Regions from separate parts of the Sorangium sp. So ce185 genome, predicted to be linked through region 2. Evidence: predicted binding sites of a transcription regulator. Region 2 holds the regulator's gene; each other region holds the start of a gene.
The links. Region 2 encodes HrcA, which represses chaperone genes, less so after heat shock. Its sites were predicted from a motif close to GNTAGCACTCNCCNNNGGNGAGTGCTANC; they were not measured.
Positions count from the first base shown of each region.

Region 1 (3,271 bases), 4.6 Mb from region 2:
GGTCCTCGTACGCGTCGGTCGCGGCGTTGTAGCCGAACGTGGCCGCGCCCGACCGGACCTTCTCCACGACCACCGTCCCGTCGACGCCCGCGTTCTGGGCGATCTGGCGGAGCGGCGCCTCGACGGCGCGGCGCACGAGCCGCACGCCGACGTCGCGCTCGTCGTTGAACTTGAGCTGCTCCAGGGCCGAGGCCGCCCGGAGGAGGGCCACGCCGCCGCCGACCACGATGCCTTCCTCGACGGCCGCGCGGGTCGCGTGCAGCGCGTCCTCGACGCGCGCCTTCTTCTCCTTCATCTCCGTCTCGGTCGCCGCGCCGACCTTCACCACCGCGACGCCGCCGGCGAGCTTCGCGAGCCGCTCCTGGAGCTTCTCGCGATCGTAGTCGCTCGCCGTGTCCGCGATCTGCTTGCGGATCGCCTCGATGCGGCCCTTGATCGCGGTCTTGTCGCCCTGGCCGTCGACGATGACCGTGTTGTCCTTGTCGATCTCGACGCGCTTGGCCGTCCCGAGGTCGCGCACCGTGGCGCTCTCGAGCTTCTGGCCGAGGTCCTCCATGAACGCGGTCGCGCCCGTGAGGATCGCGATGTCCTTCAGCATCTCCTTGCGGCGATCGCCGAAGCCGGGCGCCTTCACGGCGGCGACCTTGATGGTGCCGCGCAGCTTGTTCACGACGAGCGTGGCGAGCGCCTCGCCCTCGATGTCCTCGGAGAGGATGAGCAGCTCGCGGCCCTGCTTCACCACCTGCTCGAGCAGCGGCAAGAGGTCGGCCATGGCCGAGATCTTCTTCTCGTGGACGAGGATGAGCGGGTTCGTGAGGACCGCGGTCATCTTCTCGGGATCGGTCACGAAGTAGGGCGAGAGGTAGCCGCGGTCGAACTGCATGCCGTCGACGGTCTCGAGCTCCGTCGTCATGCGCTTGTTCTCCTCGACCGTGATCACGCCCTCCTTGCCGACCTTCTCCATGGCGTCGGCGAGGATCTGGCCGATCTCCTTGTCGCCGTTCGCGCTGACGGTGGCGACCTGGGCGATCTGGTCCTTGTCCTTGGTCGGCTTGGCGGCCTGCTGCACGGACTCGATGACCTTCGCGACGGCCGCGTCGATGCCGCGCTTCAGGTTCATCGGGTTGTGCCCGGCCTCGACGAGCTTGAGGCCCTCGCCGAAGATCGCCTGGGCCAGCACCGTCGCCGTCGTCGTGCCGTCGCCGGCCTTGTCGCTGGTCTTCGAGGCGACCTCGCGGACCATCTGGGCGCCCATGTTCTCGAGCTTGCCGGCGAGCTCGACCTCCTTGGCCACCGTGACGCCGTCCTTCGTGACGACCGGCGCGCCCCAGCTCTTCTCGATGACGACGTTCCGCCCCTTGGGCCCGAGGGTCACCTTGACCGCATCGGCGAGCGTGTTCACGCCCTTCAGGATCGCGGCGCGGGCGCCGCGGCTATAAACGATCTGCTTCGCAGCCATCTCTCAATCCCCTCGCGGCCGCGCGGCCGCGTCTGCTATCGCTTGGGTTCGGTTTCCCTCGATCCGGATCAGGAGGCGGACTCGGTCACGGCGAGCACGTCGTCCTCGCGGATGAGCACGTGCTCCTCGCCGTCGAGCTTCACCTCGGTGCCGCTGTACTTGCCGAACAGCACCTTGTCGCCGACCTTCACCTCGAGCGGGCGAACCTTGCCGTCCTTCAGGACCTTGCCGTTGCCCACCGCAACGACGCGCCCCTCGATCGGCTTCTCCTTCGCGGCGTCGGGGATGATGATGCCCCCCTTGGTCTTCGTCTCGCTCTCGACGCGCTTGACGACAATCCGATCCTGCAGCGGCCTGATTTTCATGGTGGCTCCCTCGTCCTCGGCTGGTTGACTGACCATCGGCTCGCCGGAGGTCCCGTTCGCCCCCCCGCAGGGGCCTTCCGCCCCCACGACGAGAGCTAAGTGCCCGGGATCACAGTCGCTTGGCACTCTCCTAGGCCGGTGGCTAAACCGCGGCCGAAAGTAAATCAGTCGCCCGGCACGTCAAGGGCACGCAGCAGACAGTCGCGACTTTTCCGGGGCCGTCGCCCCCGTGGAACGAAGAAGGAGCTCCTGGAGAGAGCGTCCGGGCAGCCGTCGCAATGCCGTGGGGGCCCCCCCGAGAGATCGGGCGGGCGAGGGCGAGCGATGACGCTGCGGACGGACGGGACGGCGGCGCCGGACGGCTGCGAGAGAGCGGCAGCGAGAGCGCGGCGGGCTCGATGCGGGCGGAGGGGACGGAGCGAGCCGCGCAAAATGCGCGAAACGCCGAGGATTTTCCGCCCCGTGAGGTTTTCTTGGTCGGGTCCGATTTTGATCGCTTGACAACCCCACCGGTCCGAGTAGATTCCGCGGCCCGTGGCGCTGATGAACACAGCGCTGACCCCTTGGGGGATCGTCTAACGGCAGGACGCAAGATTCTGGCTCTTGCTATCAAGGTTCGAATCCTTGTCCCCCAGCCAGGTCGATCAGCTCTGCTATCGGCCTTCTCGACAGTACAAGGTCCCATCGTCTAGCGGTTAGGACATCGGCCTCTCACGCCGGTAACGCGGGTTCGATTCCCGCTGGGATCGCCAGCATCACCTCAGCTCTCCTCGCTACCGAGAGCTCCTCCACGTCGCCCTGCGACCGCGGCTGCGGCTCGCGACCCCGCGAGGGTGCGCCGCCGGCGTCTGCAGGTCGCGCGGGGCACAGTGCGCGCCGGAGCAGCCCGTCGAGCATCGCCGGGCGCTCCAACCTCGTCGCCCGGCGCGTGAGCTTCTCGATGAAGCACAGGTTCGTCGAGGAGCACGCAGGGTAGCAACGGCGCCCTCCGTTCGAAGTGCGCTACCCTCGGGCCCATGGCGGCGCAGGACGGGGACGAGCTGTTCGACATCTTTGATCGCAGCGGCAAGCCGCTCGGCGTGCGCAAGGCGCGCAAGCTCGTCCACCGCGACGGCGACTGGCACCGGAGCCTCCACGTGTGGGTGGTCCTCGAGCGCGAGCCCGACGGCCGCCGGAGCAGCGCGGAGCCCTGGGTGCTCTTCCAGCAGCGCAGCCCGGACAAGGACACCTGGCCCGGCGCGTTCGAGGTCGCCGTGTCGGGGCACTACCGCGCCGGCGAGGATCTCGCGGAGGCGCTGCGCGAGGCCGAGGAGGAGATCGGCCTGCCGCTCGCGCCGGGCGACGTGATCCGGCTCGGCACGTGCCGCCACAGGGACGACCACGCGCCCGGCATCATCGACTGCGAGCTGGTGGACGTGCTGCTCGCGACCACCCGCCGCGCGCTCGC
Region 1 is NZ_CP150316.1:4,582,603-4,585,873, reverse strand. Features, by position in the region: gene groL (chaperonin GroEL) at 1-1,459, opposite strand, end outside; gene groES (co-chaperone GroES) at 1,528-1,824, opposite strand; tRNA gene WMF26_RS16925 (tRNA-Gln) at 2,389-2,462, shown strand; tRNA gene WMF26_RS16920 (tRNA-Glu) at 2,502-2,576, shown strand; gene WMF26_RS16915 (NUDIX hydrolase) at 2,841-3,271, shown strand, end outside.
Region 1: a site for HrcA is predicted at 1,943-1,971, ahead of groES (co-chaperone GroES). Genes of this name have one in related genera too.

Region 2 (3,271 bases):
CGTACGGGTTGTCCGCGCGCTGGTGAGCCGGCAGCGCCGTCCGGTAGAGGACCCCGCCCACCCCCTGCATCAGCCGCACCGGCGCGAGCACGCCCGGCGCGCGCGGCACCGGCTCGAACGCGATCTTCCGCCGCGCGAGCGCCGCGCGGCACTGCTCCGCGCTCATGGCCGCGTAGCGCGCCGACGGGCGCTTGGCCCAGTCCTGGTCGAACCGCACCTTCGGCTTGCCCTGCGCGCTCGGCGCGGCGGCGAGCGGGCCGAGCGCGAGGGCGAGGGCGGCGGCGGCGGCGGCGTGGCGTAAGGACGGCATCGTTGGCAGGGACGGCCTCCGGCGCGGCGTGGTGCCCGCTGGAGCTGAAGAAATGAAGAAGGAGGAGGGCCGGAGGGCCGGAGGCGAAGCGCCGGAGGGCCAGCCACCGGCAGCGGCGATGCTGGACCCTCGGGCGCGGCGGTCGCGTCCATCCTACCGTGCCATTTGACCGGGCCGCGCGATCGCCTCAAAATAGGTCTCATGCGCATCCGTGGGCCCAGCGCCCGCACGCGCGTCTTGACGTATGGGAGCGAAGGTCCGGCCCGCATGGCTTCCCGGTCCGGGCGGTCCCTGGTCCAGGTAGCCACAGCGGCGCGCACCCGCCTGCAGTCGACATGGGAGATGTTTCCAATCGCGCTCGAAAGATCCTTTTCGCCGCGGTCACCGAGTTCATCGCGACGGGCGACCCCGTAGGCAGCAGGACGCTCGCGCGCAAGTACGGGCTGGATCTCTCGGCTGCCTCGATCCGCAACGTGCTCGCCGACCTCGAGGAGGCCGGCTACCTCCACCAGCCGCACACCTCCGCGGGCCGGATCCCGACCGACCGCGCGCTCCGGTTGTTCATCGACGCGCTCGTGGAGATCCGGTCGCTCTCCCCCGAGCAGCAGGCCGAGCTCAGCGCCAGGTTCGCCGAGATCTACACCGTGGCGAGCGACCCGCTCCGCGAGACGGGGCGCTACCTGTCGGAGCTGTCGGGCGCCGCGGCGGTCGTCGCGGCGCCGCGGGCGGAGATCCGCGCCCTCGGCCAGCTGCGCTTCATCCCGACGAAGCCCGGGCAGCTGCTCGCGGTGCTCGTCTTCGCCGACGGCTCGGTCGAGAACCGCTTCATCTCGATCGACGAGACGATCAACGAAGGGGAGCTCACCCGGATCCACAACCTGCTCGCCGACGTCATCGAGGGGCGCACGCTGGGCGAGATCCGGGATCTCTTCGCCCGCCGCCTCGCCGACGAGCGCCTCCAGATCGACGCGCTGAGGCGCCGCGCCTTCGAGCTCGGCAGCAAGGCGACGGCCGACGTGACGCGGCGGAGCGAGGTGGTCATCGAGGGGCAGAACCGCCTCATCGATCTGCCCGAGTACGCCGACGTCGACCGGCTCAGGAAGCTGATGAAGGCGCTCGAGGAGCGCGAGGAGCTCGTCGATCTGCTCGACCGCACCCTCGCCGCTGGCGCGGGCGAGGTCACCGTCTTCGTGGGCAGCGAGGCGGGCGACCTCGGCGGCGGCCAGCTCAGCCTCGTCGCCGCGCCGTACATGGAGAACGGGCGCGTCGCCGGCACCGTGGGCGTGCTCGGCCCGACGCGGATGGACTACGCGAAGGTGATGCCGCTCGTCGACGCGACCGCCGCGGCGATGAGCGAGGCGCGCGGCAAGGTCAGGTAGCGTCCTTCCGCCGCGGCTCGCGGAGCCGCTCGAGCACCTCGTCGAAGTCGGGGGGCGGCGGCGCCTGGAAGCGCATCGGCCGGCCGTCGGCGGGGTGGTCGAAGCCGAGCTCGACGGCGTGGAGCATCAGCCGCGGGGCGGGGATCTTCGGCCCGCGGTAGTCCCGCACGTAGACCGCCTCGCCGACGAGCGGGTGCCCGGCCTCGGCGAGGTGGATGCGGATCTGGTGCGTGCGCCCGGTCTCGAGGCGGCAGGCGACCAGCGTCGCGCCCGCGGCGCCGGCCGCCTCCTCGGGCCCGCGGAGCGCCTCGATCGGCTCGACGTGCGTCACCGCGAGCTGCCCCTCGCGCCGGCCGTCTCTGGCCGAGCCGCGCAGCCCGTCGCCCCGATCCTCGACGAGGTAGCTGCGGTACGTGCCGCGCGCGACGGCGCCGTGCGCGACCGCCAGGTACTGCCGGTGCATCGCGCGGACGCGGAGCTGCTGGGCGAGGTGTTTCTTCGCGGCGAGCGTCCGCGCGAAGACGAGCAGCCCGCTCGTCCCCTTGTCGAGGCGCTGCACGACGCCGAGCGGCGCCCGCCCGCGCAGGCGGTCGCGCCGGGCCAGCACCTCCCGCACCAGCGCGTCGAGCGTCGCGGCCTGCTCCGCGGGGTCCTCGTCGCCGTAGGGGATGGTGCTCACCCCGGCGGGCTTGTTCACCACCACGACGCTCGCGTCCACGTAGACCACGAGCTCGCCCTCGAGCTTGCGCCGCCGCACCGTCTCGGGCCGCGGCGCGTGCAGGCGGACCTCGATCTGCTCCCCGCTGAGCACCCGCCGCCGGGCGCTCGTCGCCACCGCGCTCCCGACGAGCACCTTGCCGGTCTCGATCAGCCGGCGCGCGTCGGACCACGAGACCGACGAGAGCGCCCGGACGGCCCCGTCGAGCGGCCGCCGGTCCAGCGCGGCCGGCACGGTCCAGCGGCCATCCTGCGGGGGGCGCACCGGGGCGGCCGGGCCTTCGTCGATCGGATCGGCGGCGTCGCGGGGGTGGGGGTTGGGGGGCGGGGCGGCGGGGCGGCGCGGGCGCATGAGGGGTCGTGGGGGGCGCCTCGGCTCCGCCCACAGGCGTGGGACCGGGCTCTACCGGCGCGGAAAACGCACATCCGCGGGGCCCGCGGGGGCGAAATACACCGCGAATGTTGACACATCGCGCGACCGGAGCCGAAGATATCCAGAGCCGTCATCGCTTTCTCGCCATCTGAGAGGAGACCCGTTCGTGGCCAGCACCCTTCTCGCCGTAGACGACAGCGTGACCATGCGCAAAGTGCTCGAAATCACCTTTGCGGGTCAGGATTTCCGCGTCGTGACGGCGAGCAGCGCCGACGCTGCGCTGCAGAAGCTCAAGAGCGATAAACCCGACCTGGTGATCGCCGACGTCACGCTCGAGCCGAAGAACGGCTACGAGCTGTGCAAGGCGATCAAGCAGGCCTCACCGGCGACGCCTGTCCTGATCCTGTCGTCCAAGCAGAACCCGTTCGATCCCGCGAAGGGCTCGAGCGCGCAAGCCGACGACCACATGGACAAGCCGTTCGACACCCAGCA
Region 2 is NZ_CP150316.1:14,488-17,758, forward strand. Features, by position in the region: gene WMF26_RS00045 (extensin family protein) at 1-310, opposite strand, end outside; gene hrcA (heat-inducible transcriptional repressor HrcA) at 646-1,689, shown strand; gene WMF26_RS00055 (RluA family pseudouridine synthase) at 1,682-2,758, opposite strand; gene WMF26_RS00060 (response regulator transcription factor) at 2,946-3,271, shown strand, end outside.

Region 3 (3,271 bases), 4.1 Mb from region 2:
AGATCACGCGTCGCGGCCTGCCGGAAGTCGAAATGGAGAAGGGCCGACTTCCCCAGGAGGAAGCCGGCCCTCACCCGACGGGCTTAGCTGCCCGCGCCGCGATCAGAAGTCGTGGCCGTGGCCCGCGTGGGCGCCGCCGGCCGCCGCCTTCTCCTCCTTCGGCCGCTCGGCGATGAGCGCCTCGGTGGTGAGCATCAGGCTGGCGACGCTGGCCGCGTTCTGGAGCGCCGACCGGACGACCTTGACCGGATCGATGACGCCCATCTCGAGCAGGTTGCCGTAGTCGCCCGACGCCGCGTTGTAGCCGAACGAGTCCTTGCCCTCGCGCACCTTCTGCACGACGATCGAGCCCTCCTCGCCGGCGTTGGCGGAGATCTGGCGGAGGGGCTCCTCGATGGCGCGGCGGATGATGTTCACGCCGAACCGCTGCTCGTCGTTGACCTGGATCTTCTCGAGCGAGGTCTGCGCGCGGATGAGCGCCACGCCGCCGCCCGGGACGATGCCCTCCTCGACGGCCGCGCGGGTCGCGTGGAGCGCGTCCTCGACGCGGGCCTTCTTCTCCTTCATCTCGGTCTCGGTCGCAGCGCCGACCTTGACCACCGCGACGCCGCCCACGAGCTTCGCGAGCCGCTCCTGGAGCTTCTCGCGGTCGTAGTCGCTCGTCGTGTTCTCGATCTGGGCGCGGATCTCCTGCTGCCGGGCCTTGATCTTGTCCTTCTTGCCCTGGCCGCCGACGATCGTGGTGTTGTCCTTGTCGATGATGACCGTCTTGGCACGGCCGAGATCGCTGATCGTGACGTTCTCGAGCTTGAGGCCGAGCTCCTCCGCGATCACCTGGCCGTCCGTCAGGACGGCGATGTCCTTCAGCATCTCCTTGCGGCGATCGCCGAAGCCCGGCGCCTTCACGGCCGCGCAGTGCAGCGTGCCGCGGAGCTTGTTCACGACGAGGGTCGCGAGCGCCTCGCCCTCGACGTCCTCGGCGATGATGAGGAGCTGCTTCTGGCTCTTGGCGATCGCCTCGAGCACGGGGAGCAGGTCCTTCATGTTGGAGATCTTCTTCTCCGAGATGAGGATGTAGCAGTCCTCGAGGTTCGCCTTCATCGCCTCGGGATCGGTGACGAAGTACGGCGAGAGGTAGCCGCGGTCGAACTGCATGCCCTCGACCACGTCGAGCGTCGTGTCGGCGCTCTTGGCCTCCTCGACCGTGATCACGCCCTCCTTGCCGACCTTCTCCATGGCGTCGGCGAGGAGCTTGCCGATCGTCTCGTCGCCGTTCGCGCTGATCGTGCCGACCTGCGCGATCTCCTTCGCGTCCTTGGTCTGCTTGGCCGAGCTGTGGAGGTGCCCGACGATCGCCTCGACCGCCTTGTCGATGCCGCGCTTGATCTCCATCGGGTTGTGGCCCGCCGCGACGAGCTTGGAGCCCTCGCGGTAGATCGCCTGGGCGAGCACCGTGGCCGTGGTCGTCCCGTCGCCGGCGATGTCGCTCGTCTTCGAGGCGACCTCGCGGACCATCTGGGCGCCCATGTTCTCGAAGCGGTTCTCGAGCTCGATCTCCTTGGCGACCGTCACGCCGTCCTTGGTGACCGTCGGCGAGCCGAAGCTCTTCTCGATGACGACGTTGCGCCCCTTCGGGCCGAGCGTGACCTTGACCGCGTCGGCGAGGGCGTTGACGCCCGCGAGGATCATGCTGCGGGCGGACTCGTTGTAGATGATTTCTTTGGCTGCCATGGTGTCTCTCCTAAGTTCCTGCTATCGCCCGCGTCACTTCTCGATCACGCCGAGGATGTCGTCCTCGCGGAGGATGAGGTGCTCCTCGCCGTCGATCTTCACCTCGGTGCCCGAGTACTTGCCGAAGAGGACGCGATCGCCCTCCTTGACGTCGAGCTTCCGCACGGTACCGTCCTCGCCGACCTTGCCGTTGCCGACGGCGATGACCGTGCCCTCGATCGGCTTCTCCTTCGCGGTGTCCGGGATGTAGAGACCCCCCTTGGTCTTCTCTTCTTCCTTCACGCGCTGAACGATCACGCGGTCCTGGAGCGGTCGAATCTTCATCTTTGCGAATCCTCCGGGGACGAGCGGCCGCGTCCCACGAGACGGCAGGACCCAGACGGCCTGCCTGAGCAGCCGCAAGGTCCCATACGATTGCAGTCTGGGCACTTTGCTAGCACTCACCTCAGGGGAGTGCTAGCGGGCGCGCCGAAGATAGCCACCCCCTCCAGGGTGTCAAGCGCGGGTCAGCCCGGCATTTCGCGCGCTGGCAGCCAGGCGCCCGGGTGGCTGTAAGTCCTGGAGATTGCAGGGGAAGGTGCGGGACGTGCGGCTGGGCTTGGCCCGGTCCCTCGGCTAAAGTGAGCGTATGAGGGCGGAAATGCGGCTGCACCGTGACGCGACGCCCTCATGGTCTCCTGCCCGAGGGAGGCCGACAGGACGTGTCTGGTTGACCTGAGCGCGTGGTGGCCCGGGTTACGTCGGTATCCAGGGTGCCCGCGCAAGTGAGGTGCCCCCGTGAGCCAAGCGATCTCTGTGTCCCCGAGCATGACCCGCTACTTCCAGGAGGTTGTGGACGAGGCGCTCCGAGTTCGGAACGTCGCCGCGACCGAGGCGGCGTCGAGTTACCTGGTCGGTCTGCTTTGTGCCTTCGCTCACCCGGACGAGCACGCCGAGTCCACCTTCAACCAGCCCCTGACCTTTCTCCTGCGCGACGCCCTGGAGGCCTCCGGCGCCGAGCGCTTCCGGCGGCTGCGCAATCTCGGCGACGGCGTCCTCTACGTGGTCGGCTTCTTCGGCGGCCACATCGAGCTCAAGGGCATCGATCGACGCTACGTGGTCGGGGTCGGGTCGACAGCCTACCACCACGCCGCCGCGATGCTGCGCCTCAACGCGCGCGGCGGCCAGGGCCCCGACGTCCTCGCGGAGATGGCCGAGAAGTTCGAGCGCTTCGTGAGCGTCTTGAACGATGTGGCCGACGGCACGCTCGCGTCCGGCGCTCGCGATGAGCGCTCGGTGCTCCGGCTGTACGAGCGCTGGGTCCGCACCGGCTCCAGCCGGCTCGCCGACGAGCTCGGGGCGCGCGGGCTCGTGCCGAGCCGCGGCACGGGCGGGCTCAACTGATGCGGGGCGCGACCTTCCCCGCCCGGATCCAGCAGCACCTCGCGCGCACCTACGCGCTCGACGACGCCCCCGCTGTCGACGATTTCATCCGGCCGACGGACGGCGGCGCGCGCGAGGCGCTGCTGATCCGACACGCGGACGGGGACATCGAGGTGGC
Region 3 is NZ_CP150316.1:9,677,997-9,681,267, reverse strand. Features, by position in the region: gene groL (chaperonin GroEL) at 103-1,731, opposite strand; gene groES (co-chaperone GroES) at 1,765-2,055, opposite strand; gene WMF26_RS35470 (hypothetical protein) at 2,509-3,114, shown strand; gene WMF26_RS35465 (hypothetical protein) at 3,114-3,271, shown strand, end outside.
Region 3: a site for HrcA is predicted at 2,164-2,192, ahead of groES (co-chaperone GroES). Genes of this name have one in related genera too.